4 regions of the Chimaeribacter sp. YP20170169 genome follow, and region 1 is predicted to be linked to each of the others. Evidence: predicted binding sites of a transcription regulator. Region 1 holds the regulator's gene; each other region holds the start of a gene.
What was found. The regulator PurR, encoded in region 1, represses purine synthesis genes. The targets are predictions, from matches to a motif close to CANGCAAACGTTTGCNTG.

Region 1 (7,872 bases):
CTGGCATGGGCAATGGCAAGCAGGAGGAGCAGGATGCGCTGACGCTGGTGGAGCAACTGAGCGCCCGCCAACTGGCCTACCTGCACATCTCCGAGCCGGACTGGGTCGGCGGCCGTCCCTATTCGGAGGCGTTGCGCAAGGCGATTCGCGCCCGCTATCAGGGGGTGATCATCGGGGCCGGTGGCTATACGCAGCAGAAGGCGGAGCAGTTGATTGACGCCGGTTACGTTGATGCCGCCGCCTTTGGCCGCGACTACATCGCCAACCCGGATCTGGTGGCGCGCTTTGCCCAGCAGGCGCCGCTCAACCCACCGCAGCCAGAGACCTTCTATGGCGGTGGCCGTGATGGCTACACCGACTACCCAACGCTGTGACTATCTGCATCACATTGAATTTATTCGCCTGCGAAGGCTATACTTAACTGTTTTTATCCACGCGGCGAACACCTCGCCGCGTGCCAACCTGTTATCAGAGGACTTTATGCGCTTACTCCATACCATGCTTCGCGTCGGTGACCTGCAACGCTCCATCGACTTCTACACCAAGGTATTAGGCATGCGTCTGCTGCGTTCCAGTGAAAATACCGAATACAAATACTCCCTGGCGTTCGTCGGCTATACCGAAGAGAGCGAAGGCGCGGTGATTGAACTGACCTATAACTGGGGCGTCGAGAGCTACGACATGGGGACGGCCTACGGCCACATCGCGCTGGGCGTGGATGATGTCGCGGCGACCTGTGACCAGATCCGCAATGCTGGCGGCAATGTGACCCGTGAAGCTGGCCCGGTCAAGGGCGGCACCACCGTGATCGCCTTTGTGGAAGACCCGGATGGCTACAAGATCGAGCTGATTGAAAACAGCCACGCTGGCAAAGGCCTCGGCAACTGATAGCTTCCCTGATCCTACGGGCGCGGCACGCCGTCGCCCGTCTTCTCCTGCGTATTGCCCTTCCCCTGCATCGGCCGCGAAAATTTGCCATAATGCGCGCTGAATTCGAACCTGATAAGAAACTGATGGCTGATAAAAGTGATCCCAACGCCCTGAGTGGCCGCTTCCGCGGGTTCTATCCCGTGGTGATTGATGTTGAAACCGCTGGCTTTAACGCCCGTACCGATGCCCTGCTGGAGATCGCCGCCGTGACGTTGCGCATGGACGACGACGGCTGGCTGACGCGTGATGAGGCGCTGCACTTCCATGTCGCCCCATTTGAGGGGGCGGTGCTGCAACCGGAGGCGCTGGCCTTCAACGGCATCGATCCGCACAACCCGCTGCGTGGCGCGGTGAGTGAGTATGAGGCGCTGCACGCCATCTTCAAGATGGTGCGCAAGGGCATGAAGGAGCAGAACTGCAACCGGGCGATTATTGTGGCGCACAATGCCAACTTTGATCACAGCTTCCTGATGGCGGCCGCCGAGCGCGGTAGCCTCAAGCGCAACCCTTTTCACCCCTTTGCCACCTTTGATACCGCGGCGCTGAGCGGGCTGGTGCTCGGGCAGACGGTGCTGGCGAAAGCCTGCATCACCGCCGGCATCCCCTTTGATAGCGCCCAGGCGCACTCCGCGCTGTATGACACCGAGCAGACGGCACTGCTGTTCTGTGAGCTGGTCAACCGCTGGAAACGGCTGGGTGGCTGGCCGCTGGCGACACCAGAGGCCGACGAGTAAAACAGAACGGGCGACCCTAGGGTCGCCCGTTTTCATTGCCGCTGAGGTTGCCCCCGCGCCCGGATTACTGTTGCTCTTCCTGGGAACGGTGCTTCTCGGCGGTCTCTTTGATCAGCTGTTGCAGTTCGCCGCGCTGGTACATCTCCAGCACGATGTCGCAACCGCCGACCAGTTCACCATCCACCCACAGCTGCGGGAAGGTCGGCCAGTTGGCGTATTTCGGCAGCTCAGCACGGATGTCCGGGTTCTGCAAAATGTCCACATAGGCAAAACGCTCACCGCACGCGGACAGCGCCTGTACCGCCTGAGCGGAGAAGCCACAGCTTGGCAGCTTCGGGGAGCCTTTCATGTACAGCAGGATCGGGTTTTCCGCGATCTGGGCCTGGATCTTTTCAATTGTCGTCATTGTCTTGCTTCCTCAAGCCATTGGCTGGCTATTACGCGTCACATCAAATCAGCAGTGGCCTATTGTAACGAGGGCGGCAACGGGATGAAAACACCATTTTTTGCAGGGTTTTCCCCCATGCCCCAAATTCGTCGGCCTGACTGCTAACAATAATTAAACATATGTTAACAGTAACAGATCTGAACGATGAGGTTTATCGGAAAAACGCGTTATCCCTCTATGCCGCCAGGCCGCTAACCGCTTGAGTTGCGGATAAAAGCAGCATATCTCCCCCCCAGTTTTCACTAATGAAAAAAGCTATTAACTTTTTCTGACAATATGAATTAGAATCAGGGGGTTTCATGCTTTTTTGTGCGGCAGGTTTCAGTGATACTGGGCCTCCATGGATGTTTGTCGGACACTTTTGGTAGCGTTGCCATGCGTTTACTCGTTACGCTTTTCGTTTTGCTTTTTACCCAGCTCTGTATGAATCTGGCGCATGCGTCGCCCCATGCGCGCACGTCGGCCGAACCCCGCAAGGGCCATGCCAGTGAGGCCAGGACGGATGACCGTAAAAAGCGCAAGCCGGTGAAAACCAGCGTAAAGAAAAAAGCCACCAGCCGCGACAAGGCTCAGGTGGTCAAGGTCACGACCAAAAGCGGTAAAACACGTAAAACCGCCTCTACCCATCTGGTCAAGGTGACGCCGCCGAAAAAGGGCTATAAAAAAGGCTATGGCCGCCAGCGCCTGCCCGGCCACGAGGCCAAAGCTGTGGAGAGCGGCCCGCTGGCACTCAGCCCGGCGCATAAAAAGCGCTACCAGAAAGCCAAGCAAACGGCGATGACCAAGCTAATGAAGCAGGTAGGCAAGCCCTACCGCTGGGGCGGCACCTCCCCCACCACCGGTTTCGATTGCAGCGGGCTGGTCTATTACGCCTATAAAGATGTGATGAAGATCCGCCTGCCACGCACCGCCAATGAGATGTACCACCTGCGTGATGCCGCGCCGGTTAAACGTGGCGAGCTGGAGAGCGGCGATCTGGTCTTCTTCCGCATCGCCAACCGTGGCGCGGCTGACCATGTTGGCGTCTATCTCGGCGATGGCAAATTTATCCAGTCACCGCGCACCGGCGAGGATATCCGCATCAGCTATCTGGATAATGACTACTGGCAGGACCATTACGTCGGCGCCCGCCGCGTGATGACCCCCAAGACCGTGCGCTGACCACCGCGTAACAAAAAAGACGCCCAAGGGCGTCTTTTTTTTCTGGTGCAGGCGGATTAGCCCAAAACAGCGGTAAAGCTAAAGGCAATGATCATGGTGAGCGCCGCCACAGTGGTGCATAGCGACAGTTTCAAATTGGTATCCATGTGTTCTCCTGAATAACGCAAACAAAACCACAATGTTTGTATGAGTTCTCATATTCTCACAGTATTGCAGGCAGTGCCTATCACGTCGTGATGCGCAACGGGATAATTTTCTGCTTCCCCTTTGCGCAAGAATAGGGGAAAATTCGCGGTTTACACACTGCGTACCCGGCCGCGGCTGCAATGCCCCACCGCTCCCCAGCGAAGATGACCGTCCTCTCCCCCTAGAATTCACTGCATCTTTTACGGTGGGCAGAAGAATAAACGCAGGCAAACGATTAACATTATAGTTACGTGCTGTAACACGTATTTTCAGGAGTCACTTTTCCCATGGCCACGATTAAAGATGTCGCCAAACGTGCCGGCGTGTCCACCACCACCGTGTCACACGTTATCAACAAAACACGTTTCGTCGCTGAAGAGACGAAGGCGGCGGTCTGGGCCGCCATCAAGGAGTTGCACTACTCCCCAAGCGCCGTGGCGCGCAGCCTGAAAGTCAACCACACCAAATCCATCGGGTTGCTGGCGACCTCCAGTGAGGCCCCCTACTTCGCTGAGGTGATTGAGTCCGTGGAGAACAGTTGCTACAGCAAGGGCTATACCCTGATCCTCTGCAACTCCCACAATAACCTCGACAAGCAGCAAGCTTACCTGGCGATGCTGGCGCAAAAGCGCGTCGATGGCCTGCTGGTGATGTGCTCTGAGTACCCGGATCAGCTGATCGGTATGCTCGAGGAGTACCGCAACATCCCGATGGTGGTGATGGACTGGGGTTCAGCACGCAGCGACTTTACTGACTCCATCATTGATAACGCCTTTGAGGGCGGCTACATCGCAGGCCGTTATCTGATTGAGCGCGGCCACCGTGATATCGGCATCATCCCCGGCCAGCTGTCACGCAACACCGGCGGCGGCCGCCATCAGGGCTTCCTGAAGGCGATGGAAGAGGCAAATATCACTGTGCGCCCGGAGTGGGTGGTACAGGGTGATTTTGAGCCGGAGTCCGGCTACAAGGCGATGCAGCAGATTTTGGTGCAGAAGCAGCGCCCAACGGCGGTGTTCTGCGGCGGCGACATCATGGCAATGGGCGCCATCTGCGCCGCCGACGAGATGGGCCTGCGCGTGCCACAAGACATCTCGGTGATTGGCTATGACAACGTGCGTAACGCGCGCTACTTTACCCCGGCACTGACCACCATCCACCAGCCGAAAGAGCGCCTCGGCGAGAGTGCTTTTGCCATGCTGCTGGATCGCATCACCAGCAAGCGTGAAGACCCGCAGACCATTGAAGTGCGCCCGAAACTGGTGGAGCGTCGCTCCGTGGCCGATGGCCCCTACCGCGACTACCGCCGTTAATCGACCAGCCGGGGCCATGCGCCCCGGTTTTTACTCCCCACGCAACCACTCCCGGTTCAACGTTTCGCTGTCCCCCAGATAATCCAGCAACCAGCTAAGCGCTGGCGAGGTGCGCGCCTGATCCCAGGTCAGGCAACAGGCGCTGTCCGGGAAGGGTTGCGCCAGCGTCAGCAGCACCAACTCTCCACGATCGATCAGCGGTTGCGCCATGTGCGCCGGGATCATCCCCACGCACAGGCCAGCCAGCAGGCAATCCAGCGCGCTGGTCCAGTCTGGCGCCACCAGCCGCCGTTGGTTATCCAGCGTCCAGGTGTCGCGCTTCGGCAGGGTGCGGGAGGTGTCCTCCAGACAGAGGGCTGGCCACGGCCGCAACTGCTCATCCGCCAACGGGCCGGGCAGTTGTGCCAGCGGATGGGTACGGCTCACCACACAGCGCCACGGCAGAAAGCCCATGTCGCGGAAGCGGTAGCTGCCGCCCACCGGCACGGCGCGGGTGGCACCAATCGCTGCATCCACCCGTCCATCCGCCAGCGCATCCCAGACGCCGTTGAACACCTCCGGCGAGATCAGCAGCTCCATATCGGGAAACTCGCGGTAGAAATCGAGCACCAGCTGCCGGGTGCGATCGGCACGCACCACCCGATCCACCGCCAGATTGAGTTGCCCACGCCAGCCATTGGCCGCCTGTTGGCACTGGCGACGCGCGGCCTGCATTTTTTTGATAACACCGCGCGCCTCCTCAATAAAAACCTGTCCGGCCTCGGTGATCGCCACATCACGGTGGCGGCGCTCAAACAGTTCCACCGCCAGCCACTGCTCCAGCTGGCGCACGGTGTAACTGACCGCCGAGGGCACCCGGTGCAGCTCCTGCGCTGCCGCGCTAAAGCTGCCGGTGCGTGCTACGGCGTCCACCACCTCCAGCGAATACTCTGACCACATGGCGCGCCCCACTCTTTCTGCTTGCAAAATTTTTCACAGCATGGCGCAAATTTTAACGTTTCACAATGCCCTGGCTGCTCCAGTAGAGTGCGCACCGCTATGCGTTTTTCTTATCATCTACTAACAAACCATAGGAATTTGCTATGACCCGCTCCCCTCTTTTCATGCTCTATCTGGCCGGACTGAGTGTGCTTGGCTTTTTGGCCACTGACATGTACCTGCCGGCCTTCGCCCAGATGCAGACAGATCTTTCGCTGACGCCCAATGCCATCAGCGCCAGCCTGAGCCTGTTTTTGGCCGGTTTCGCCTGCGCCCAACTGATCTGGGGGCCGCTCTCTGACCGCATCGGCCGCAAGCCCGTACTGGTGCTGGGGCTGTTGATGTTTGCCGTCGGCTGCGCCGGGATGCTGTGGGTGCAGGATGCGCGCCAGCTCTGGCTGATGCGCTTTGTGCAGGCGGTGGGAGTCTGTTCCGCGGCCGTAAGCTGGCAGGCGCTGGTGGTGGACCGCTGCACGGGCGAGCAGGCGAAACGGGTGTTTGCCACCATTATGCCGCTGGTGGCGCTGTCACCGGCGCTGGCCCCGCTGCTGGGTGCCTGGCTGCTGAACCACTTTGGCTGGCGCGCCATCTTCCTGGCGCTGCTCGCCATCACCCTGCTGCTGCTGGTGCCAACGCTGCGGCTCCAGCCTGCCAACCGGCCGGGTGCTGACCATCCGGCCCCCAAGGTAGGAATGCTGGCGCTGCTCGGCTCCCGCGTCTTTAGCGGCAACGTGCTGATGTATGCCGCCTGCTCGGCAGGCTTCTTCGCCTGGCTGACCGGCTCGCCCTTCATCCTGCACGCCATGGGCTATGGCGCGGATGCCATCGGCCTGAGCTACGTGCCGCAGACCTTTGCCTTCCTGATGGGTGGGTTTGGCTGCCGCTACGTGGTCAGCCGCCGTGATGGCAAGGTGCTAGTGCCGTGGCTGCTGGCTGGCTACAGCCTGAGCATCATCGCGCTGTTCCTGCTGGCCTGGCTCGCCACGCCGGGGCTGGCGCTGTTGCTGGTGCCATTTTGTGTGATGGCTTTGGCAAATGGCGCACTCTATCCCATAATTGTGGCTAACGCGCTACTGCCCTTCCCGCAGAGCACCGGCAAGGCCGCGGCCCTGCAGAATGCCCTGCAACTGGGACTCTGCTTCGTCGCCAGTCTGATGGTATCGGCCTTTATCAGCCAGCCGCTGATGGCAACCGTCAGTGTGATGCTGAGCACCGTGGGCCTGGCATTGGCAGGCTACCTGCTCCAGCGTAATGCGTCGGCGCAGGCAGCCATCCGTCATGAGCGGCATACTAACCAAACGGCATAATTGCCTTACTGAATAATCGCTTGATTATTCTTTGCGCCAGAAGGGATTGACTATTGAGTATCGCTTCTGGCGCGCCTATACTCTTTTTCACTCGATAAGAACAACGGTTTTACAAAACTTTTATCAAGTCTTGGTGCGCGAGGAGTGCGCGCATTTTGTCAGGGATGATGACCTGCTGTCCTACCCCTGGGCCAGCGGGATTCGTCCCACTTTCCTCTGTACATAGTCGAATATCAGATACGGCGGGTTACCCCGCGGGTTCTCGTATACGCCTGCAAATTGTCTATGCTTTTCCTTGCAGGTCATAAGTCAGAAGAAAAAGTGATGGAGAAGCTATGAGTTCATCGTGTATAGAAGATTTGAGCATTCAGGATAACCAGTGGTATCGCATTGCCCATGAGATGCTCAGCCAGGCGGATATCGAAATCAATGGCTCCCGGCCCTTCGATATCACCATCAATAACCCCGATTTTTTTAAGCGCGTATTGCAGGAAGGCTCACTGGGCCTTGGCGAAAGCTACATGGATGGCTGGTGGGAGTGCGAGCGGCTCGACATCTTCTTCCAGCGCGTAGTGGCCGCCGGTCTGGAGCACAAGCTGCCCCACCACCTGAAAGATACCCTGCGCATTGCCGCTGCCCGCCTGACCAACCTGCAATCCAAAAAGCGTGCCTGGATCGTCGGCAAGGAGCACTACGACCTTGGCAACGATCTCTTTACCCTGATGCTTGACCCCTACATGCAGTACTCCTGTGGCTACTGGAAAGAGGCGGAAACGCTTGAGCAGGCACAGGAGCACAAATTGCGCATGATCTGT
Region 2 (7,872 bases), 100 kb from region 1:
CCAGATCCTTGATGTCGAGGCCGCGCGCGGCGACATCGGTCGCCACCAGCACCCGGCAGCTGCGGTTGGCGAAGCGCACCAGCACCTGATCGCGGTCACGCTGCTCCAGGTCGCCGTGCAGGGCCAGCGCGCTGATGTTCTCGGCAGCCAGCGCGTCGGCCACCTCCTGGCAATCGCGTTTGGTGTTGCAGAACACCACACACGAGGCCGGCTGGTAGTGGCGCAGAGTGCCAGTCAGCAGGCGCAGGCGTTTGTCACGGCTGGTTTCGATGAAAATCTGCTCAATGGAGGGCGGCTGCTCACCGCCGTCGATCTCAATCGTCAGCGGCTCGCGCTGGACACGCGCGCTGATGCGGGCGATCCCCTCCGGGTAGGTGGCGGAGAACAGCAGGGTCTGGCGCTGCGGCGGGGTGTAGCGGATCACCTCGTCGATGTCATCGCTGAAGCCCATGTCGAGCATACGATCGGCCTCATCCAGCACCAGCAGGCGCAGTGCGTCCAGGTTCAGCGTCTGCTTGCGCAGGTGCTCCTGTACCCGGCCCGGCGTGCCGACCACGATATGCGGCGGACGCACCAGCGAATCAAGCTGCGGGCCAATGGGCTGGCCGCCGCACAGGGTCAGAATCTTGATGTTCTGGGTGAAGCGCGCGAGGCGGCGCAGCTCTTTGCTCACCTGATCCGCCAGCTCGCGGGTTGGGCAGAGCACCAGCGCCTGAGTGAGGTACTGGCCAGCGACAATCTTGTCCAGCAGGCCAATGCCGAAGGCGGCGGTTTTGCCGCTGCCGGTCTGTGCCTTGGCACGGACGTCACGGCCATCAAGGATGGCCGGCAGGGCGGCGGCCTGTACTGGGGTCATGGTGGCGTAACCCAGTTCCGCCAGATTGTCGAGTTGCTCCGCCGGCAGCGGCAGGGAAGAAAATGGGAGTGTGCTCAAGACAGTCGCTCTTATGATGGAAAAAAAGGGGGGCGGGCGTGTGCTGCAATACAGTCAGTTCCGGCAAGCGCCCATCATAGCAGAGAGCGGGCCGGGCGCGGTAACACGGCGGGGGCCTAGGGCAAAAAAACCCGCGCCGGGCGGGTTTTCAGGCGCTCACCGCACGGGGCGGCAATGCGCAGTCAGATGGTGACCACGTTGGCAGCCGATGGGCCACGCGGGGTCTCCTGTACGGAGAACTCCACCTGCTGCCCTTCCGCCAGGGTTTTGAAGCCGTCGCTAACGATCGCCGAGAAGTGGACGAAGAGGTCATTGGAACCGTCAGCCGGGGTGATGAAGCCGAAGCCTTTGGATTCGTTGAACCACTTCACGTGGCCAGTTTTCTTGCTCATGGCGTTTTCCTTCATTGATAAGTCTGCCCGCAGGCGCGAGACGCCCTGCGCCACAGGCCAGCATCAGGATAACGACACCAGAACCGCTGAAAAGCCGGGAGGGCCATCCCATAAAAACCGCTCATCCCATTGAGGTACCGCACCTGCTGCCTGCTCCGCAGGACCGGGGAATTAACGCATATTCATGCGGGCAGCGCAAATTTTTCTCCTGTCCTAAGCTATGGATTGTATTGGTTTTCCTGACAAAACGCCCGATGCGTGGATGGCATGGCCTGCCGTCGGTGCCTAAAAATCACACATGAACGCGGGCCAAAGAACGTCAGCACGGCTGCACACGCAAACGTTTTCGTTTATACTGCGCGCGTCATTTTTAAGTCGAGTCAGTCAACCCTGAAACAGATAGGTAAGCTATGTTGATCCTTGGAACTGCCCTGCGCCCCTCCGCGACCCGTGTCATGCTGTTAGGCTCGGGTGAATTAGGTAAAGAAGTGGCCATTGAGTGCCAGCGTCTTGGCCTGGAAGTCATCGCCGTTGACCGCTATGCCGATGCCCCGGCCATGCACGTCGCCCACCGCAGCCACGTGATCAATATGCTGGATGGCGACGCGCTGCGCGCCGTGATTGAGCGCGAGCGCCCTGACTTTATCGTGCCGGAGATCGAGGCCATCGCCACCAGTTTACTGGTGACGCTGGAGCAGGAGGGCCACCACGTGGTGCCGAGCGCCGAGGCCACCCGCCTGACCATGAACCGCGAGGGCATCCGTCGTCTGGCGGCGGAGACCCTGGGCCTGCCTACTTCCAGCTACCGCTTTGCTGACAGCGAAAGCGCTTTCCACCAGGCCGTGGAGGAGATTGGCCTGCCCTGCATCATTAAGCCGGTGATGAGCTCCTCCGGCAAGGGCCAAAGCCTGATCCGCACCGCAGACCAGATGCAAGCCGCCTGGGAGTATGCCCAACAGGGCGGGCGCGCTGGCGGCGGGCGGGTGATTGTCGAGGGGCTGGTGCGTTTTGATTTCGAGATCACCCTGCTGACCATCAGCGCGGTGGATGGCATCCACTTCTGTGCGCCAATCGGCCACCGTCAGGAAGAGGGTGACTACCGTGAGTCCTGGCAGCCGCAGCAGATGAGTGAACTGGCGCTGCAACGCGCGCAGGCCATTGCTGAGCAAGTGGTGAAGGCGCTGGGCGGCCGCGGCCTGTTTGGCGTCGAGCTGTTTGTGTGTGGCGATGAGGTGATCTTCAGTGAAGTGTCGCCGCGCCCGCATGATACCGGCATGGTGACGCTGATTTCACAGGATCTGTCGGAGTTTGCGCTGCATGTGCGCGCATTCCTTGGCCTGCCAATTGGCGAGGTGCGCCAGTTTGGCCCATCAGCCTCGGCGGTCATTCTGCCGGAGCTGACCAGCGGCGACGTGCGCTTTGCTGGTGTGGAACAGGCGCTGGGCGGCCATAACCAGATCCGCCTGTTCGGCAAGCCCGAGATTGCTGGCAAGCGCCGCCTTGGCGTGGCACTGGCGACCGGCGACACGGTCGAGGCGGCGGTCGAGCGCGCCATTCAGGCCGCGGCTGCCGTCAAGGTGAGCGGCTGATTCAAAACATCACGGGCGCTTCTGCGCCCGTTGTGGCTGGCAGGGGTTAACGGGCGTGCCCGTCCTCCTCTTCCGCCTCGTCATCCTGATCCTGCTCATCCTCTTCGTCAAAACGCACCGCCACCTGTGCGCCACGGTGGGCTTCCCGGATCTCCTGCGCGACCCGCGCGATCGCCTCCCCGCTGCTCATCCCCTGCTCCATGAGCTGGTGAATACGTTCCGCAGCCTGCTGCTGCTCCTGGTGTGTAAGTGCCGGCATACCCGATTGCATGGATCTCTCCTCTGTTAATGTTCCAGTATACGCGCCAGCGGGCCGATGACCTAGCGGCCTGCTTTCCCCTCTGCCGGGGTTCTGTGGTAGGCTGGCTGCCTCTTTTTTGCCGCCCCGGCGGCAGGCCGCTGAGATTGCTTGAGATCATGTGCACGACCACCACCCTCGACTATACCCCTGATGCGCTGCTGACGCGTTTTGCCCCCCTCTCCTCCCTGCCGTGGGCGATGCTGCTGCACTCTGGGCAGGCGGATCACCTGCATAACCGCTTCGATATTCTGGTGGCAGACCCCTGCGCCACGCTGGTGACGCAGGGGGCCTCCACCGTGATTGAGGATATGACCGGCACGCGCGTGAGTGATGCCGATCCCTTCATGCTGGTCAGGGAAGCCATGGCCGCGCTGGGCGTGACGCCGACCGCCGAGGCGGATTTGCCGTTCCAGGGCGGTGCGCTGGGGTTGTTTGGCTACGATCTCGGCAGACGGGTGGAGGCACTGCCGACGCAGGCGGAGGCCGATCTACGTGCGCCGGATATGGCGGTCGGCATCTATGACTGGGCGTTGATCGCGGATCACCATCGCCAGCGCCTGACGCTGGTGTGCCTTGGCGATCGGGATGCCCGCCTCGCCTGGCTGGCGCGCCACGCCGCCCTGCCCGCGCCAGTGGCGGATTTTCGCCTGACCGGCGAGTGGCAGGCCAACCTGAGCCGCGAGGGCTATGGCGAGCGTTTCCGCCGGGTACAGGCCTATTTGCGTAGCGGCGACTGTTACCAGATCAACCTGACCCAGCGCTTCTCTGCCCCCTACCAAGGCTGTGAGTGGCAGGCTTTCACCTGCCTTAACGCCAGCAACCGCGCGCCCTTCTCCGCCTTCCTGCGCCTGCCGCAACAGGCGGTGCTGAGCGTCTCGCCGGAGCGCTTCCTGTGGCTGGAGCAGCAGCAGATCCAGACCCGCCCCATCAAGGGCACATTGCCACGGCTGGCTGACCCGGAGGCGGATGCCCGTCAGGCGGCGCGGCTGGCCGCCTCGGAGAAAGACCGGGCAGAGAATTTGATGATTGTTGACCTGCTGCGCAATGACATCGGCCGCGTCGCCGAGCCGGGCAGCGTGCGGGTGCCGGAGCTGTTCGTGGTGGAGCCGTTCCCGGCGGTGCACCATCTAGTGAGCACCATTACCGCCCGGTTGCCGGACGATCGCCATGCCACTGACCTGCTGCGCGCCTGCTTCCCCGGCGGCTCCATCACCGGCGCGCCCAAGGTGCGGGCGATGGAGATCATTGAGGAGCTGGAGCCGCAGCGCCGCAACGCCTATTGCGGCAGCATCGGCTACCTGAGCCTGTGCGGCGCGATGGACACCAATATCACCATCCGTACGCTGCTGGCCGAGCAGGGGCGGCTATACTGCTGGGCTGGCGGCGGCCTCGTCGCCGACAGCGACGAGCAGGCGGAGTACCAGGAGACCTTTGACAAGGTGGCACGCATCCTGCCGCAACTGCGCGACCACGCCCGGCAACCGGAGAGGGACACTACCGAATGAGTGCTGACTATACGCTGGATGAGTTCATTACCCGCTTTATGCTGCAACAGCCCGCCCCGGCGCGGCCGCCGCGCGCGGTGCGTCAGGCGGCGGTGCTGCTGCCGGTGGTCTGCCGTCCAGCGCCGACGCTGCTGCTGACCCGCCGTGCCGACACGCTGCGCAAACATGCCGGACAGGTCGCCTTTCCCGGCGGCTCGGCTGATCCCGACGATCGCTCGCTGATCTTCACCGCGCTGCGCGAGGCGCACGAGGAGGTGGGCATCCCGCCTGAGGCGGTGCAGGTGCTGGGGCAACTGGGGCCGGTCGAAAGCTCCACCGGCTTTCAGGTCACGCCGGTGGTGGGGCTGGTGTCGCCGGATATCGTGCTGCAACCCAATGCCGATGAGGTGGCAGAGGTGTTTGAGATTCCGTTGCAGGAGGCGCTACGGCTGTCACGCTATACGCCGCTGGACATCGAGCGGCGCGGCATTCGCCACCGCATCTATTTAAGCTGGTATCAGCAGCAGTTTGTCTGGGGCATGACCGCTGGCATCATCCGTGAACTGTCGCAGCATGTCGGCCGTCCAGAGGACGGATATAGCATGAACAGCTCCCCACTCGCGCCCTGAGCATCACGTCATCCTCTGCCATCGCCTTTTTGTGCGCAATCTTGCTGATTATGCATAGAGGAAGGCGATCCCTGTCACCGTATTTATGGTAATCTTCTGTATATTAGCCTCCTGACCTAATTTGCTACTGTAAAAATCCCTGTTTTTTGTATGAGAAACTGCTCATTGCCTGTGTCGCGGTGTTTTGTGATCTTTTTTTCACCACCCAGCCGCTGCGCACGGATGCGTTTATTTCATGCGAAAAGGGGTTTGGGTGCAGGGCGGCAACACTACAATAAGCATGATGGCTGCTTTTTATACAGCCCCCCGTTTTTCCCCGTGAAGGAGTTTGAGTGTGATCAGCGTTTTCGACATGTTTAAGATCGGCATTGGCCCGTCGAGTTCCCATACTGTTGGGCCTATGAAAGCGGGCAAACAGTTCACTGATGATCTGGTCAGCCGCGATCTTTTGCCTGCCGTAACCCGTATCGCCGTTGAGGTTTACGGGTCGCTCTCCCTGACCGGCAAGGGCCACCATACTGATATCGCCATTATCCTCGGACTGGCCGGCAACCTGCCGGACAGCGTGGACATTGACGGTATCCCGGCGTTCATCCGCGACGTGACCGAGCGCCAGCGGCTGCTGCTGGCCAATGGCCGCCATGAGGTAGAATTCCCGCGTGAGGGCGGCATGATTTTCCGTCAGGACAACCTGCCGCTGCATGAGAATGGGATGCAGATCCACGCCTACGCGGGCGAGGAGTGCATCTACAGCAAGACCTACTACTCCATCGGCGGCGGCTTCATCGTCGATGAGGAGCACTTCGGCCAGGCGGACACCCATGAGATCGCCATGCCCTACCCCTTCAACCACGCCAGCGACCTGCTGGCGCATTGCAGCCAGACCGGGCTGTCGCTCTCCGGGCTGGTGATGCAGAACGAGATCGCGCTACATGGCAAGGCGGAGATTGAGCGCTACTTTGGCCAGATCTGGCAGACCATGCGCGCCTGCATCGACCGTGGCCTGAACACGGAGGGCGTGCTGCCCGGCCCGCTGCGGGTGCCACGCCGCGCCTCCGCGCTGCGCCGGATGCTGGTGGCCTCGGACAAGCTCTCCAGCGATCCGATGAACGTCATTGACTGGGTGAATATGTTCGCGCTGGCGGTCAATGAGGAGAACGCCGCCGGTGGCCGGGTCGTGACCGCGCCAACCAACGGTGCCTGCGGCATCGTGCCGGCGGTGCTGGCCTACTACGACCACTTCATTGAGCCGGTGTCGCCTGAGATCTATGTCCGCTACTTTATGGCGTCCGGGGCCATTGGCGCGCTCTACAAGATGAATGCTTCCATCTCCGGCGCGGAGGTGGGTTGCCAGGGTGAGGTGGGCGTCGCCTGCTCGATGGCCGCTGCCGGTCTGGCGGAGCTGCTGGGTGGAAGCCCGGAGCAGGTGTGTGTCGCTGCTGAGATTGGCATGGAGCACAATCTGGGGCTGACCTGTGACCCGGTCGGCGGCCAGGTGCAGGTGCCGTGCATTGAGCGTAACGCCATCGCCTCGGTGAAGGCGATCAACGCCGCGCGTATGGCGCTGCGCCGCACCAGCGCGCCGCGCGTCTCCCTCGACAAGGTGATCGAAACCATGTACGAGACCGGCAAGGACATGAACGCCAAATACCGCGAAACCTCGCGCGGCGGCCTCGCCATCAAGGTCCAGTGTGACTGATTGATTCCCGGCGGCCCCCCCGTCGGGTTTTGCCGGTCACCCCCACGCGGTGGCCGGTTCTCTTCCCCTTCCTCTGACGCATCTATCAATATTATTGATATTTTTCCTGCTTGCGCGCGCGGGAATCCTATAATTTTGTGCACGGGATGCCGGCCAGTGCGGCGGCCTTCACGCCCTCCTGCTCCCTTTCGCAGCCGGGCGTCCGGGGCTGCCCGCCTGTTCACGGCCAGCCAGACCATAAGAATAAGGGATTGCGCTATGCTGACGCCTGTTGACGCCATCGCCAAATACCGTTTCTACCGCTGGAGTCTGGCGGCCGCCATTGGCCTGCTGACCTTGCTGTTGGTGTTGGCGCTGCGTTTTTATGAAGAGAGCCGCCGCATCGCCCATAGCCAGCAGGGGCTGGTGGCGCACACGGTACAGCAGCTGGATATGTTGATTGCGCCAGTGGATCGGGTGCCGCTTGGCTTTGATGCTTTCTATGGCATGGACTGCCCGCAGATCCAGCCCAAATTGATGCAGCAGGCGGCGGCGCTGCAAACCCTGCGCTCAATTGTGCTGGTGCGGGATGGCCGGTTGGTCTGCTCTAGCCTGCGCGGTACGCTCAACCAGCCCTTTACCGCCATCCTGCCGGTTCTGCCGCCCAAGGATCGGCAGCTGGTGCTGATCCATGCCGACGAGCCGGCCCTGCGTGAGCCGCTGATGCTGCTGTGGAAATCCTTCGGCCCGCGTGATGACAGCGGCCAGATCTACATCTTCAATATCCGGCTGCTGACCGGTTTCCTGCTGGAGCCGCAGCCGCCCTATGCCGACCGGCTGGTGCTGAATGTCTCGGGAAATAGCC
Region 3 (7,872 bases), 180 kb from region 1:
TATTCTTTAGCAGCGGTGCCTGTACCACCTTGCAGTGGGACTGCCACTGCCCGCGCACCAGCGCCAGATAGTCCTTCTGCATCCCTTTCAGGCGCAGCTGCTCATGCAGCGAACGCAGCGCCGAGCGCTTTTTCGCCACCAGCAATACGCCAGAGGTATCACGGTCGAGGCGATGCACCAGCTCGAGGAAACGGGCCTCCGGGCGCAGGGCGCGCAGCCCCTCAATCACGCCAAAGCTCAGACCGCTGCCGCCATGTACTGCGGTGCCTGCGGGTTTGTTGAGGATCAGCAGGTGCTCATCCTCATACAAAATGCACTCCGCCAGGGCCGCCACCTTGTCCAGCTTGGCGGAAACCTGCGGCTCCTCACGCTCGGCGACGCGCACCGGCGGGATGCGCACCTCATCCCCGGCTTCCAGCTTGTACTCCGGTTTGATGCGCTTTTTGTTCACTCTGACTTCGCCCTTGCGCACGATGCGGTAAACCATGCTCTTCGGCACCCCTTTCAACTGGGTACGCAAAAAGTTATCGATACGCTGGCCGGCCTGATCGTCGGAGATGGTGACGATCTGCACTGATGGGTTCTCTGTTTTCATGGCGGCGATTCTAAATACCCGGCCGGTTTCGCGCCACTGATTTTTGTGATGCGGCGCGGCTTTTCACGCCGCTTGTGGCGCAAAGTTGGCTATTAACTCGGCAACCGTGATCGCCATGCTTTCTAGTGCGTGAGTTTCTTGTTAGGCACTGCTAAAGTCACCTTGCTATAACCGTGTCAGCAATGGAATAATGCGTCTACTTTCCGCGTTGATTCTCGTTGAGACAGGGAAAATAGCGGAATAATAATATTGCCTGATCGCACAAACGCAGCAATGGCGTAAGACGTAGTGATAAATCAAGCAATTAGCGGGCTGCGGGTTGCAGCCTGGCCGGCATAATGGAATGAGATCTGTCGACGTAACTGAGAGGCTATTCCCCTACAAAGAGCGCCGCTTTTCACAAAGAAAAACGGGCTTACCGAAGTAATGCGCCCCTATGCAGGCGACAACCGGGAGGTTGACGGCTTAGCGAGAAGACACGGGGCCAACGGTAAAACCGGTCAGGAGGTTATTTTGCCCGCAGCTTTATCGACAATGCAAAAATAACGAGTAAGTTAAGATGAAAAGAATGTTGATTAACGCAACTCAGCAGGAAGAGTTGCGTGTTGCCCTTGTAGATGGACAGCGGTTGTATGATCTGGATATTGAAAGTCCGGGCCATGAACAGAAAAAAGCCAATATCTATAAAGGCAAAATCACACGTATAGAACCTAGCCTCGAAGCCGCCTTCGTTGATTACGGTGCCGAGCGACACGGTTTTCTCCCCCTCAAAGAAATTGCCCGCGAATATTTCCCCAGTAACTACGCCTCCCACGGTCGCCCCAACATCAAAGATGTCTTGCGCGAAGGCCAGGAAGTCATTGTCCAGGTAGATAAAGAAGAGCGTGGCAACAAGGGCGCGGCCCTAACCACCTTCATCAGCCTGGCGGGTAGCTATCTGGTACTGATGCCGAATAACCCGCGCGCGGGTGGCATCTCCCGTCGTATCGAAGGTGACGACCGCACCGAGCTGAAAGAGGCGCTCTCTGCCCTGCAACTGCCAGACGGCATGGGGCTGATTGTGCGCACCGCTGGCGTCGGCAAGTCCGCCGAAGCGCTGCAGTGGGATCTCTCTTTCCGCATCAAGCACTGGGACGCCATCAAGAAAGCCGCAGAGGGCCGACCGGCGCCCTTCCTGATCCATCAGGAGAGCAACGTCATTGTCCGCGCCTTCCGCGACTACCTGCGCCCGGACATCGGTGAAATCCTGATCGATAACCCGAAGATCCTCGACCTGGCAAAAGAGCACATCGCCGCGCTGGGCCGCCCGGACTTCAGCAGCAAGATAAAGCTCTACACCGGCGAGATCCCGCTGTTCAGCCACTACCAAATCGAGTCGCAGATTGAGTCTGCCTTCCAGCGTGAAGTGCGCCTGCCCTCTGGCGGCTCCATCGTGATTGACAGCACCGAAGCGCTGACCGCCATCGACATCAACTCCGCTCGCGCCACCCGCGGCGGCGACATTGAAGAGACGGCGTTCAACACCAACCTGGAAGCGGCCGACGAGATTGCCCGCCAGCTGCGCCTGCGTGACCTCGGTGGCTTGATCGTTATCGACTTTATCGACATGACCCCGGTGCGCCACCAGCGCGAGGTGGAGAACCGCCTGCGCGACGCCGTGCGCCAGGACCGCGCCCGTATCCAGATCGGCCGCATCTCCCGGTTCGGCCTGCTGGAGATGTCCCGCCAGCGCCTCAGCCCATCGCTGGGCGAGTCAAGCCACCACGTCTGCCCGCGCTGTAGCGGCACCGGCACCATCCGTGACAACGAATCGCTGTCGCTCTCCATCCTGCGCCTGATCGAAGAGGAAGCACTGAAGGAGAACACCAAAGAGGTGCACGCCATTGTGCCGGTGCAGATCGCTTCCTACCTGCTGAATGAAAAACGTGAAGCGGTGAATGCGATTGAGAAGCGCCAGGGCGGCGTCCGTGCCGTTATCGTGCCAAGCGACCAGATGCACACCCCGCACTACTCCGTGCTGCGCGTGCGCAAAGGGGAAGAGACCTCGACCCTCAGCTACCTGCTGCCGCAGCTGCATGAGGCAGAGATGGTGCAGCCATCCGACGACATGCCAGCCGAGCGCAAACGCCCGGAGCAGCCGGCGCTGGCGACCTTCGCCCTGCCTGCCGAAGCCCCGCCGGTGTTTGAGGAAAAAGCCCCTGTGGCCAAGCCAGCTGCCGCTGCCGCGCCTGTCGCCCAGCCGAAACCGGCTCCGGCTGCTGCCGCGCCAACCCCTGGCTTCTTTGGCCGCCTGTTGGGTGGGCTGAAAAACCTGTTCGCTGCCGAGCCGCAACCGGAAGCCAAACCGGTAGAAGAGCCGGTGGTGAAGCAGGAAGAGAGCAGCGATACCCGTCGCAACGATCGTGAGCGCCGTGCGCCACGCCGCCAGAATGGCAACCGCAAGGACCGCAATGGTGACCGCCGTCAGCGTGACGACCGTGAGCCACGCGAGGCGCGTGAACCGCGTGAGTCCCGCGAGCCGCGTGAAGCCCGTGAGCCGCGCGAGGCCCGTGAGCCGCGTGAATCCCGCGAGCCACGTGACGATCAGCGCCGCAACAAACGCAATCAGGATGTGGTGGTTGAGCGCAGTGAAGAGGCGGAAAAGGCGCTGCGTGAAGAGCAGCAGCAACGCCGTGAGCAGCGTGCCGAGCGCCAGCGCCGTCGTCAGGAAGAGAAGCGCAAAGCGCAGCTGGATGCCAAGACCGAAGAGATCGTGGCAACCCAGGAGGCAGTCGCCGCCAACGCCGATGATGTTGAGCAGGAAGATCGTCCGCAGCCGGTCATGCAGCGCCGTGAACGCCGCCAGCTGACCCAGCGTGTGCGTATTGGTGACGAGCAGCCACTGCCAGTCGTACAGGCAGAGAGCGACACCGCCGCGCCCGCCGAGGAGGAGAACAACGCCGAGTCGCGCAATGGCAACGAGGGCGGTATGCCGCGCCGTTCACGCCGTTCGCCGCGTCACCTGCGCGTCAGTGGCCAGCGTCGCCGCCGTTATCGTGATGAGCGTTACCCGTCCCAGTCGCCAGTGCCGCTGGCAGGCGCCTTCGCCTCACCAGAGATGGCCTCTGGCAAAGTGTGGGTCAGCTATCCAGTGACGGCCGCTGCGGAAGAGCATCATGAAGAGATGTCGCCGCACACTGCACTCTCTGCTGGCATTGCTGAACTGCATGAGAACGGTGACTACGTCTACCGCAACAAACCGGAAGATGAGGTGGCTGACGCCGCAGAGGTCGCTACCCCGACGCTGGAAATTGTCGCCGATCCGCTGGTCAACGCTGACAGCGTGGTGATTGAAGCGCCGCAGGGTGCCATTGAGATGGACGTGGAACCGGTGAACGCCGAGCCAGCTGAACAGCCAGCCCCGGTGGAAGCCCCGGCCACTGAGCAACCGGCAGAGCCGATTGCCGCCGCGCCAGCCATCTCAGCAGAGGCGCCAGCAGAGGCCCCGGCTGAGACGCCAGTGGTGACGGAAGAGGCAGCCCGTCTGGCGGAACCGGCAGAGCACGCCGTGGCCGAGCCAGCGCCAGCCCCGGAAGCGCAGCCGGTTCATGAGGTCGAGCCTGCTGAAATCACCCACGCAGTGGAAGAGGCCGCTCCGGCCGACACTTCTGCGCCGGTTGAGGCAGAAACCCCGGCACCGGTTGCCGTAAACGCTGCCCCTCAGGCTGAAGAAGCCGTAGTGGAAGCCGCGCCTGCAACCAACGTTGAGGTTGCCCCGGCAGTGGAAGAGGAAGCAGCCAAGGCGACCTTGGTGGCCGAAGCCGCCCAGGCAGCTGAACAGTCGCAGGTTGCTTTCAAGCATCACGCCACGGCACCGATGACCAAGGCACCGGCCCCGGCCTACCAGCCGGAAGCACCACGCGAAAGCAACTGGCAGCGCCCAACCTTCAACTTTGAAGGCAAAGGCTCCGCTGGCGGCCACGCGGCGGCCAGCACCGCCACTGCCCCGGCTACCCGCCCAGAAATGAGCGAGTAAGCCTGCCGCCCTCCCCATGGGGGGGTTGGTAGATAAGAAAAACCCGCCAATTGGCGGGTTTTTTTATGCCTGCGCCCAGTGGTCAGGCAATCTGTTTCAGCGTTTTGATATCCAGGGAGGCGAGCTTGCCCTCCAGCTGGCTGGCAAAGCGGCCAAAGTGTTCGCTGTTATTGTGCTTATCCAGCGCCTCCTGCGAGCGCCAGCGCTCAAAGAAGACAAAGCAGGCTGGATCTTCGCTGTCCTGATGCAGTTCATACTGAATGCACCCCACTTCCAGCCGGCTCGGCTCAATGATCTCATGCAGTGTGCTGGCCACCTCTTCCTGATGTTCAGGCTTGGCGACCAAGGTTGCGACGACACGCACTTCCATAGGTAAACTCCTTAATAATGAGGCCGGGCCTGCGGATAATGCGGCCCCGGCCGAATGAATACACTCACTATGGCCCCATCACGCAATCGATTTCAACTTTGGATTAACAAACAGATGCATCGACGGCGCTTTCCGCTTATGCTTACACCCCGCCATAAATCGCCTCTTCACAAGGCCGCCCATAACGCCTTTTTTATTTATGCCGGAGTTTGAAATGACCGCACGACCGCAAGTTCTGAAGATCCGCCGCCCTGACGACTGGCACATCCATCTGCGTGATGATGACATGCTCAGAACCGTGGTGCCCTACACCAGCGAGGTTTTTGGCCGGGCGATCGTCATGCCGAATCTGGTTCCCCCTGTCACCTCGTGTAAGCAAGCGATTGCTTATCGGGATCGTATCCTGGCGGCCGTGCCCGCGGGCCACCGTTTCGAACCGCTGATGACCTGCTACCTAACTGACACCCTGGACGCCAATGAACTGGTGCAGGGCTTTGAGCAGGGCATCTTTACCGCCGCTAAACTCTACCCGGCCAATGCCACCACCAACTCCTCCCACGGCGTGACGCACGTGCCGGGCATCTATCCGCTGTTCGAGCAGATGCAGAAGATCGGTATGCCACTGCTGATCCACGGCGAGGTGACCCATGCGCACGTGGATATTTTCGACCGCGAGGCGCGTTTCATTGATGAGGTGATGGATCCTATCCGCCGCCACTTCCCGTCGTTGAAGATTGTGTTTGAGCACATCACCACCAAAGATGCGGCAGAGTACGTGCTGAACGGCGACCGTTTCCTCGGTGCCACCGTCACTCCCCAGCACCTGATGTTCAACCGCAATGACATGCTGGTGGGCGGCATCCGTCCCCATCTGTTCTGCCTGCCCATCTTGAAGCGCAATATCCACCAGGAGGCGCTGCGCCGTGCGGTCGCCAGCGGCAGTGACCGCTTCTTCCTCGGCACTGACTCCGCGCCGCACACCCGCCACCGCAAGGAGTCCAGCTGTGGCTGTGCTGGCTGCTTCAACGCGCCGCTGGCGATGTCTGCCTATGCCACCGTCTTTGAGGAGCTGGGCGCGCTGGAGCATCTGGAGGCCTTCGCCTCGCTCAACGGCCCGCAGTTCTACGGTCTGCCGGTCAATGAGGATTTCATTGAGCTGGAGCGCGTCGAGGTAACCCAGCCGCAAGAGATTGCCCTGCCCGGCGACACCATTGTGCCCTTCCTAGCCGGCCAGACGCTGCCGTGGCGGGTACGCAACCAGAGCGCTTAAACGGGCTTGCGCACCCTCACGCCATACTGTATAAATAAACAGGTAAATCTGGCGCAGGGGGTGCGTAATGCGTGTTGAATTGACCCTTGATAAAACCAAACCCTTGCCAGGTGGTGCCCTTGAGGCGCTCTCTGGTGAGCTGAGTAAACGCCTGAACCAGCAGTTCGACGGCGTATCGGTACAGGTGCGTTATGCTGGCGCCAACCATCTCTCCGTGTTGGGCGGCGCCAAAACAGACCGGGCACTCATCGAAGAGATCCTCCAGCAAACCTGGGAGAGCGCCGATGAGTGGTTCACCACCGATCTCTGACCTTTCGCTGTTTTTTGCCGGGCGTCGCTTCCCGGCTTTTTTATCTGCCGCTCTCCCCTGTTCAACTTGCCCAAGCCGATATAGCATTAAGTGGTCTTCTTAGCGTTCCCGCTCCGGCGGCTCCCCGTGCCGGGCTGCCCACAGCGGCGTCTATATCTGGCTTGTCATCAAACAGGAGAAACACATGGTCACCGAAAAACCAGAAGAGGCAATGACGTTTGGCGAGCTGCTGGAGCTGATCCGCGATCAGCAACGGCGGTTAGGTGTACTGGAAGCGGCATTCTCTTATCTGGCATTCAGTCATGACGATAAATCAGCACAATTAATGATTCACAGCCTGAAACTGGAAGCCCAAAACCAGAATCGGGATGCCGAGACGCAGAAGCATTTCGCCGAGCTGGCGGAACAGTGGGAAAAACGATTTTCTCCAACGATTACCCCCACTGCCGAATAAAATTTAGCCTCTCCGGCGTGGCCGGGGAGGTTCCTATAGCTTAAGTAGAAAAAAAGCGAATTTTGCTCAATTCCTGCCCGTTCAGGCATTTTTTTAGCCTAGCATCAACTTTTACTTTCCAAAAACCTGTCGGCCGTGCTTATACTTAACCTGCTCACCTGATAACGAGCCGCCTTGATCCTCAGTTAGTCACTCACGTTAGTCACTACCACCTAAGGGGTCTATATGGACAGAAAAGATGAAGTAATTCAGACACACCCGCTCGTAGGTTGGGATATCAGTACCGTCGATGTTTACGACGCCATGATGATTCGTCTTCATTACCTGTCTTCAACAGACCAGTCACCCGAAGAGGCCCATGTCGACAGGACATTATGGCTGACTACCGATGTTGCACGGCAACTCGTCTCCATTCTTGAAGCTGGCATCGCAAAAATCGAATCCAATGAATACCTGGATCTTGATCACCGTAAACATTAATGTTGTTTACCTCTCGGCCTAAGGCACCCTCTTCCGGGTGCCTTTTGCATTTTCAGGCCGCCCCCTGCGCCACGCATTGTCATTGGCGGGAAGATCTCTATCATGGCTAGGATTCAGGGTGCCTAAGAGGAAGCAGTTTCATGGAATATGATTTGATCATTGTCGGCAGCGGCTCCGTTGGGGCGGCGGCGGGCTACTATGCGCATCAGGCCGGGCTGAAGACGCTGATGATTGACAGCGCAATGCCGCCGCACAAGAGCGGCAGCCACCACGGCCAGACACGCATTATTCGCCATGCCTATGGTGAGGGTGAACGCTATGTGCCGCTGGTGCTGCGCGCGCAGGCGCTATGGGAACAGCTGGCGACGCAGAGCGAAG
Region 4 (7,872 bases), 1.3 Mb from region 1:
ATCCTGCATCACGCTGACCGCCTGCGTCAGGCAGCCCGCGCCAATGACATTGATGGAGGGAATATAAAAGGTGGAAATGGCCATGGTAACTCTCCTGTCCGGGTAGGGTAGGCCCTCACCATAGTCCTGTTATTGATGCGGCAAATTGATTTCCCGCAAAGAGACGGCACTTTCCAGTGCACCATGAAAAAATTAACTCCCTGATTTGTTAGGTGATTCACTTAGCGTTTTGCCGCGTGGCGGCTCGCGGCAGCGGGTTGGGTGGCGAGAGGCTAGAATGGGGGGAGCAGCCGTGTATAATGCGCGCGGCAAATAGATGATGAGGTCAATGTGACGCAGGAAAATAACCACGAATTCTGGATGCGGCACGCATTGACGCTGGCGCAACGCGCGCAGGATGAGGGGGAGGTGCCGGTCGGCGCGGTGCTGGTGCTGGACAACCAGCCGATTGGCGAAGGGTGGAACCGGCCGATTGGCCGCCACGATCCTACCGCCCACGCCGAGATCATGGCGCTGCGGCAGGGCGGCCAGGTGCTGCAAAACTACCGGCTGCTGAACGCTACCCTCTACGTGACCCTGGAGCCGTGCGTGATGTGCGCCGGGGCGATGGTGCACAGCCGCATCGGGCGGCTAGTGTATGGCGCGGAGGATCTGAAGACCGGCGCGGTCGGCTCGCTGCTCGACGTGCTGCGCCATCCCGGCATGAACCACCAGATTGAGGTGGAGTCGGGCGTGCTGGCGGAGGCGTGCTCCACCCAGCTGAGCGACTTCTTCCGCCTGCGCCGCGCCCAGCAGAAGGCGCTGAAACAGGCGGCGCGCGCCGCCGGCCAGTAAGGCGCTACAGCCCGGCCGCCTCGGCGGAGACCGCCGGGTAACCGCGTGCGTACTGCGCATCGAGGGCCGCCTGCTGGGCGGCCTTCTTCTCTCGCTCCTCCAGATAGCCCACCAGACTCGCCTGATAGCGGCGGATATTCTCCACGTAGTTATACGCCTCCTGCCCACGCGCATAGCCATAGGTGGTCTGGTTGTAGTAACGGCGCTGGCTGAGCATCGGCAGCCGCTGCTTCACGTCCACCCAGCTGTCCGGGTTGCCCTGCTGTGCCTTGGTCAGCTTGCGCGCGTCCAGCATGTGGCCGTAGCCCATGTTATAGGCCGCCAGCGCAAACCAGATACGCTCATCCACCGGCACGCTCTGCGGCACCTTCTCCATCAGCCGCTCCAGATAGAGCGTACCGCCCTGGATGCTCTGCTCCGAGTCCAGCCGGTCATTGATGCCGAGGCCAGCGGCGGTGGCGCGCGTCAGCATCATCAGGCCGCGCACGCCGGTGGGGGAGGTGGCGGTCGGATCCCAGTGTGACTCTTGATAGGAGATGGCCGCCAGCAATTTCCAGTCAAACTGGCGCGCATACTTCTCAAATAGCGGTTGCAGCGCGGGCAGGATGTTGTCGATCGCCGCCAGGAAGGTGCGGGTGTCCACGTAGTCAAAACTGCCGACGTGGCCCAGATACTTCTCCTCCAGCCGTGCCAGGGTGCCGTCCTCCATCATCTGGCTGAAGAAGTCGAGCAGCGCCGCGTGCAGGCTGTCATTGCCGCTGCGCGGGAAGAACCAGGTGACCGGCTCCTCATCAGTGATGTCAAAGGCCACCGCCAGCTGCGGGTGGATGCGCTGCAACAGCCCAATGGTCACGGAGTCGCCGATACTGTACTCCAGCTTGCCGTCCGCCACCTGCTCCAGCAGCTCGCGCGTCGAGAGATCGCCCACCGACTCCCAGCTCAGGTTGGGGTGCTTGCCCGCTTTCAGTTGCTTCAGGGTGGTGACGTAGGCCGAGCCAGAGGCGACCGCCAGCCGGCCCTTCAGGGCGTCGAGGTTTTTGGGCCGGGCGTGGCCCTGCCGGTAGACCAGCTGTTGCGACACGGAATAGTAGGCGGGGCTGGCGCGGAAACGGGCCAGCCGGTCAGTGTTGTAGATCAGTCCAGCGGCGGCCAGATCGGCGCGCTGGTCATCCAAATCGTCAAACAGGTCATCAATGCTGCGCTGCGGCCGCACCACCAGCTTGACCCCCAAATACTCGGCAAAGTGTTGGGCCAGCTCATAGTCCAGCCCACCCGCGCCCTCCTGGCTGGTGTAGTAGGTCAGCGGGGAGTTAAGGGTGCTGATGCGCAGCTCGCCGCGTGACAGGATACGCTCAAGCTGGTCGCCCTGGTTGCTGTGCCAGGGAATGGCGGGCCAAAGGGCCAGCGCCAGGAGCAGCGTTACCGCCCCGACAAAAAGGTAATTTAATTGTATGCGCTTCAAATAGTTATCTCACTGCGGCGCGATGTCATTGCGTGTGTTAGGTCATGCTAAGGCATGTGTAAAATCCCAGTGCCGACGCATTTTGCTCAACAAAAAGCCAACACGCAACTTTATTGGCACCGGTTGCCAAAAGGCGGCAAAAGCGGACTAATCGTAATTATCCCTGCGCAAACGGTTTCGTCTGGCAGTGGGATTCTCTATAATGGCCCGCGTTTTCCCCCTGTTGCGCCCAATGAAGCCCTGCCTGCGGCTTCGAAGACGAGAGAACTGAAATGATGGAAATACTGCGTGGTTCGCCCGCTTTGTCGGCTTTTCGTATTAACAAACTGCTGTCCCGTTGCCAGGAAGCCCGCCTGCCGGTCGACGCTGTCTACGCCGAATATGTACACTTTGCCGACGTCAGTGCGCCACTGAGCGCCGACGAACAGACCAAATTGCAGCGTTTGCTGAAATATGGCCCCTCTCTCGCCGAACACGCCCCGCAAGGCCGCCTGCTGCTGGTGACGCCACGCCCCGGTACTATCTCCCCGTGGTCTTCCAAGGCAACGGACATCGCCCATAACTGTGGCCTGACACAGGTCACGCGCCTTGAGCGCGGCCTAGCCTTCTATATTGAGGCGCCGACCCTGACGGACGCGCAGTGGCAGGCGCTGGCCGCGCTGCTGCATGACCGCATGATGGAGTGCGTCTTTAGCGAGCTGGAGCAGGCACAGCAGCTCTTTGCGCACCACCAGCCGGCTCCGGTCGGGCATGTGGATGTGCTGGGCGAAGGGCGCGGCGCGCTGGAGCAGGCGAACGTCAAGCTGGGCCTAGCACTGGCGCAGGATGAGATTGACTACCTGCAACAGGCCTTCACCACGCTGGGGCGCAACCCGACCGACATCGAGCTGTATATGTTCGCGCAGGCGAACTCCGAGCACTGCCGCCACAAGATCTTCAACGCCGATTGGGTGATCGATGGCGAGGCGCAGCCGAAGTCGCTGTTCAAGATGATTAAGAACACCTTTGAGAAGACCCCGGACCACGTGCTCTCCGCTTACAAGGACAACGCCGCGGTAATGGAAGGCTCGACGGTGGGCCGCTTCTTCGCTGACGCGAAAGAGGGACGCTATGACTACCATCAGGAGGAGGCGCATATCCTGATGAAGGTGGAGACCCACAACCACCCGACCGCCATCTCCCCGTGGCCGGGCGCGGCCACTGGCTCCGGCGGCGAGATCCGCGATGAGGGCGCAACCGGGCGTGGCGCGAAACCGAAAGCAGGGCTGGTGGGCTTCTCCGTCTCCAACCTGCGCATCCCTGGCTTTGAGCAGCCGTGGGAAGAGGATTTCGGCAAGCCGGAGCGCATTGTTACCGCGCTCGACATCATGACCGAAGGCCCGCTGGGCGGCGCGGCCTTCAACAACGAATTTGGCCGGCCGGCACTGCTGGGTTACTTCCGTACCTATGAGGAAGAGGTCAGCAGCCACAATGGCGTGGAGCTGCGTGGCTACCACAAGCCGATCATGCTGGCGGGCGGCATCGGCAACATCCGTGCCGACCATGTGCAGAAGGGTGAGATCACCGTGGGCGCCAAGCTGATTGTACTGGGCGGGCCAGCGATGAACATCGGCCTCGGCGGCGGCGCGGCCTCCTCAATGGCCTCTGGCCAGTCGGACGCCGACCTCGATTTCGCCTCCGTGCAGCGTGACAACCCAGAGATGGAGCGCCGTTGCCAGGAGGTGATTGACCGCTGCTGGCAGCTGGGCGAAGAGAACCCGATCCTGTTTATCCATGACGTCGGCGCGGGCGGCCTATCCAACGCCATGCCAGAGCTGGTGAGCGACGGCGGCCGCGGTGGCCGGTTTGAGCTGCGCGACATCCTGAATGATGAGCCGGGCATGAGTCCGCTGGAAGTGTGGTGCAACGAATCCCAGGAGCGTTACGTGCTGGCGGTGGCACCGGCGCAACTGGCGCAGTTCGATGAGATCTGCCGCCGTGAGCGCGCCCCGTACGCGGTGATTGGCGAGGCGACCGAAGAGCGCCACCTGACGCTGAACGATAGCCACTTCGACAACCAGCCGATCGACATGCCGCTGGATGTGCTGCTGGGCAAGACGCCGAAAATGCTGCGTGATGTGACGCGCCAACAGGCGGCCGGCCATGCGCTGCAACGCGAGGGCATCACCCTGGCCGACGCCGTTAACCGTGTGCTGCACCTGCCAGCCGTGGCGGAGAAGACCTTCCTGATCACCATCGGCGACCGCACCGTGACCGGCATGGTGGCACGCGACCAGATGGTCGGCCCGTGGCAGATCCCGGTGGCGGACTGTGCGGTCACCACCGCCAGCCTCGACAGCTACCACGGCGAGGCGATGTCCTTGGGCGAGCGCGCCCCGGTGGCGCTGCTCAACTTTGCCGCTTCCGCCCGTCTGGCGGTCGGCGAGGCGCTGACCAACCTGGCGGCGACCGACATTGGCAGCCTGAAGCGGGTGAAACTCTCCGCCAACTGGATGTCAGCGGCGGGCCACCCCGGCGAGGACGCGGGCCTGTATGACGCGGTACGCGCGGTGGGCGAGGAGCTGTGCCCGGCGCTCGGCCTGACCATTCCGGTCGGCAAAGACTCCATGTCGATGAAGACCCGCTGGCAGGAGGGCAACGAGACGCGTGAGATGACCTCGCCGCTCTCGCTGGTGATCACCGCCTTCGCCCGCGTGGAGGATGTGCGCCGCACCGTGACCCCACAACTGCGCACCGACAAGGGCGACAATGCGCTGCTGCTGATCGATCTGGGCAACGGCCGCAACGCGCTGGGTGCCACCGCGCTGGCGCAGGTCTATCGCCAGTTGGGCGACACCACCGCCGATGTGCATGACGCCGAACAGCTGGCAGGCTTCTTCAACGCCATGCAGGCGCTGGTGGCAGAGGGCAAACTGCTGGCCTACCACGACCGCGGCGACGGCGGCCTGCTGGTGACGCTGGCAGAGATGGCGTTTGCTGGCCACTGCGGTCTGGAGGTGGACATCCATGCGCTGGGCAATGACGCGCTGGCGGCACTGTTCAACGAGGAGCTGGGTGCGGTCATCCAGGTGAAAGAGGAGCAGCGTGTAGAGGTTGAGGCGCTGCTGGCGAAGCACGGCCTGCAAGCGTGCACCCACTATCTGGGACGCGCCACCGAGGGCGACCGCTTTGTGATCGAGAGCAACGGCCACGCGGTCTACAGCGAGAGCCGCAGCACCCTGCGTACCTGGTGGGCTGAAACCACCTGGCAGATGCAGCGCCTGCGTGACAACCCAGAGTGTGCCGATCAGGAGCACCACGCCAAGCAGCAGGCCAGCGATCCGGGCCTGAACGCCAAGCTGACCTTTGCGCCAGACGAAGATGTGGCCGCGCCGTACATCGCCAAACAGGCTCGGCCGAAAGTGGCGGTGCTGCGCGAGCAGGGCGTTAACTCCCACGTGGAGATGGCGGCCGCCTTCCATCGCGCCGGTTTCGATGCGGTGGACGTGCACATGAGCGACCTGATCGAGGGGCGCCGTGACCTGCAAGATTTCCACACGCTGGTGGCGTGCGGCGGCTTCTCCTACGGCGACGTGCTGGGCGCGGGCGAGGGCTGGGCGAAATCCGTGCTGTTCAACAGCCGCGTGCGCGACGAGTTTGAAGACTTCTTCAACCGTCCGCAGACGCTGGCGCTGGGCGTGTGCAACGGCTGCCAGATGATGTCCAACCTCAAGGAGCTGATCCCAGGGGCCGAGAGCTGGCCGCGCTTCGTGCGCAACCTGTCGGATCGCTTCGAGGCGCGCTTCAGTCTGGTGGAAGTGGCCGCCAGCCCATCGCTGCTGATGGAGGGGATGGCTGGCTCCCGGATGCCAATTGCCGTCTCCCACGGTGAAGGGCGGGTGGAGGTGCGTGATAACGCCCACCTGGCGACGCTGGAGCATCAGGGGCTGGTGGCGCTGCGCTATGTCGATAACCTGGGTAACGTCACTGAGAACTACCCGGCCAACCCGAACGGCTCGCCGAACGGCATTACGGCGGTCACCAACGCCAGCGGCCGCGTGACGGTAATGATGCCGCACCCGGAGCGCGTGTTCCGTACCGTCAGCAACTCCTGGCACCCGGAAAACTGGGGCGAGGACAGCCCGTGGATGCGGATGTTCCGCAACGCGCGCCGTCAGCTCGGCTAATAGCCCATGCATTAACAGGCGGCCTGCGGGCCGCCTTTTTTATGACTGTCGGGAAATGGCGACGTCGGCCATTTTTGATGTCGTCAAAAAGAGACACTTAATCCCTTGAATTATATGGATTAAAATTTATAGGGAGAAAAGTGTCGGTTTTTGGCGACAGCGCGGCGCAAAAATGCGCAAGTAATCCCTTGTTAGTTAACTGAATTTTTAGTGTGTCACATAAAATTATTCTTAAAACTAACTACTTAATGCATTACCCGAAAAGTTGGCATACAATGTGCATATTATTGCGCAGTTGCTCATTCACCTTACTTATGACGGCCCCGCCCCGGCGGAATATGCGCCCCATAAGATCCGAATGACGCCAAAGCAAGGTGCCTATCGTCCACCGCATCGATTATCGCCAGCTGGCTTTATCACCCGCAGGACGACACGTTGAGTGAGGCGCCAACCTTAACTCCCCCCGCCGGTAAGCGTCTTACCCAAGGGGCAAGACGGATGCCGACCGTTCCACCTTTGATGAGTGTTCATCAGCCTGGGAACGTTATCACGCATCCACCCATTCCGCCGCAGGGTCATACCGTGCGGCTGGCCCCCGCGGGGGCCAGGCCCTGGCCGCCTCCACCGACACCCACGAGTGTCAGGGTCTCTACCTTGGGCAAACGGCCCATACATCAGGCACCGCATTAGCGGTGCTTTTTTTTGCCGGTTTTCTGCCCGGCCCGGCGCTGGGGTATACTGCGGCGGCGGGTTGCCCGCATTTCCCTGTGCAAGGAGCCGGTCACACATGCGATTCAACACCCGCCTCGCCACCCTGCAACGGCTGACGCTGAAAAGCTGGCGTTTCTTCCCCCGTTCCTTACGTCAGCTGGTGCTGATGGCCTTTTTGCTGGTGCTACTGCCCCTGCTGGTGCTGGCCTATCAGGCCTATGAGAGCCTCGATAACCTCAGCGCCCAGGCGGCGGATATCAACCGTACCACCCTGAGCGACGCGCGGCGCAGCGAGGCGATGACCAGCGTGGCGCTGGAGATGGAGCGCAGCTACCGCCAGTACTGCGTGCTGGATGACGCCACGCTGGCGCGGCTCTATCAGGATCAGCGCCAGCGCTATGCGCAGATGCTGGATGCCCACGCCACCATCCTGCCCGATCCGCGCTACTACCAGACGCTGCATACGCTGCTCGGCCAGCTGTCGACAATGGCCTGCCAACAGAGCGGCCCCAGCCCGCAGGCCTCGGCCGGGCTGGAGCTTTTCTCCCGATCCAACGCCGAGATGGTGCAGGCCACCCGCAATATCATTTTCTCGCGCGGCCAGCAGCTGCAACAGGCGATTGCCGAGCGCGGCCACTACTTCGGCTGGCAGGCGCTGATGCTGTTCCTGCTCAGCGTGATGCTGGTGGCCCTCTTCAC

Region 2: a site for PurR is predicted at 1,660-1,677, ahead of purT (formate-dependent phosphoribosylglycinamide formyltransferase). Genes of this name have one in related genera too.
Region 3: a site for PurR is predicted at 5,060-5,077, ahead of pyrC (dihydroorotase). Genes of this name have one in related genera too.
Region 4: a site for PurR is predicted at 2,461-2,478, ahead of purL (phosphoribosylformylglycinamidine synthase). Genes of this name have one in related genera too.

The regions. Positions count from the first base shown of each region.
Region 1 is NZ_CP176824.1:2,194,868-2,202,739, forward strand. It holds gene nemA (N-ethylmaleimide reductase) at 1-374, shown strand, start outside; gene gloA (lactoylglutathione lyase) at 481-888, shown strand; gene rnt (ribonuclease T) at 981-1,664, shown strand; gene ACK3SD_RS09815 (Grx4 family monothiol glutaredoxin) at 1,729-2,070, opposite strand; gene ACK3SD_RS09820 (C40 family peptidase) at 2,488-3,273, shown strand; gene cydH (cytochrome bd-I oxidase subunit CydH) at 3,330-3,419, opposite strand; gene purR (HTH-type transcriptional repressor PurR) at 3,747-4,772, shown strand; gene punR (DNA-binding transcriptional activator PunR) at 4,803-5,711, opposite strand; gene punC (purine nucleoside transporter PunC) at 5,855-7,057, shown strand; gene cfa (cyclopropane fatty acyl phospholipid synthase) at 7,393-7,872, shown strand, end outside.
Region 2 is NZ_CP176824.1:2,297,726-2,305,597, forward strand. It holds gene dbpA (ATP-dependent RNA helicase DbpA) at 1-934, opposite strand, end outside; gene cspE (transcription antiterminator/RNA stability regulator CspE) at 1,117-1,326, opposite strand; gene purT (formate-dependent phosphoribosylglycinamide formyltransferase) at 1,737-2,915, shown strand; gene ACK3SD_RS10320 (YoaH family protein) at 2,962-3,186, opposite strand; gene pabB (aminodeoxychorismate synthase component 1) at 3,333-4,721, shown strand; gene ACK3SD_RS10330 (CoA pyrophosphatase) at 4,718-5,329, shown strand; gene sdaA (L-serine ammonia-lyase) at 5,664-7,028, shown strand; gene ACK3SD_RS10340 (EAL domain-containing protein) at 7,287-7,872, shown strand, end outside.
Region 3 is NZ_CP176824.1:2,372,468-2,380,339, forward strand. It holds gene rluC (23S rRNA pseudouridine(955/2504/2580) synthase RluC) at 1-595, opposite strand, end outside; gene rne (ribonuclease E) at 1,155-4,610, shown strand; gene ACK3SD_RS10730 (putative quinol monooxygenase) at 4,693-4,980, opposite strand; gene pyrC (dihydroorotase) at 5,195-6,250, shown strand; gene dinI (DNA damage-inducible protein I) at 6,318-6,560, shown strand; gene ACK3SD_RS10745 (hypothetical protein) at 6,745-7,014, shown strand; gene bssS (biofilm formation regulator BssS) at 7,240-7,494, shown strand; gene solA (N-methyl-L-tryptophan oxidase) at 7,635-7,872, shown strand, end outside.
Region 4 is NZ_CP176824.1:884,175-892,046, forward strand. It holds gene yiaY (L-threonine dehydrogenase) at 1-84, opposite strand, end outside; gene tadA (tRNA adenosine(34) deaminase TadA) at 361-834, shown strand; gene mltF (membrane-bound lytic murein transglycosylase MltF) at 839-2,296, opposite strand; gene purL (phosphoribosylformylglycinamidine synthase) at 2,572-6,462, shown strand; gene ACK3SD_RS04095 (sensor histidine kinase) at 7,250-7,872, shown strand, end outside.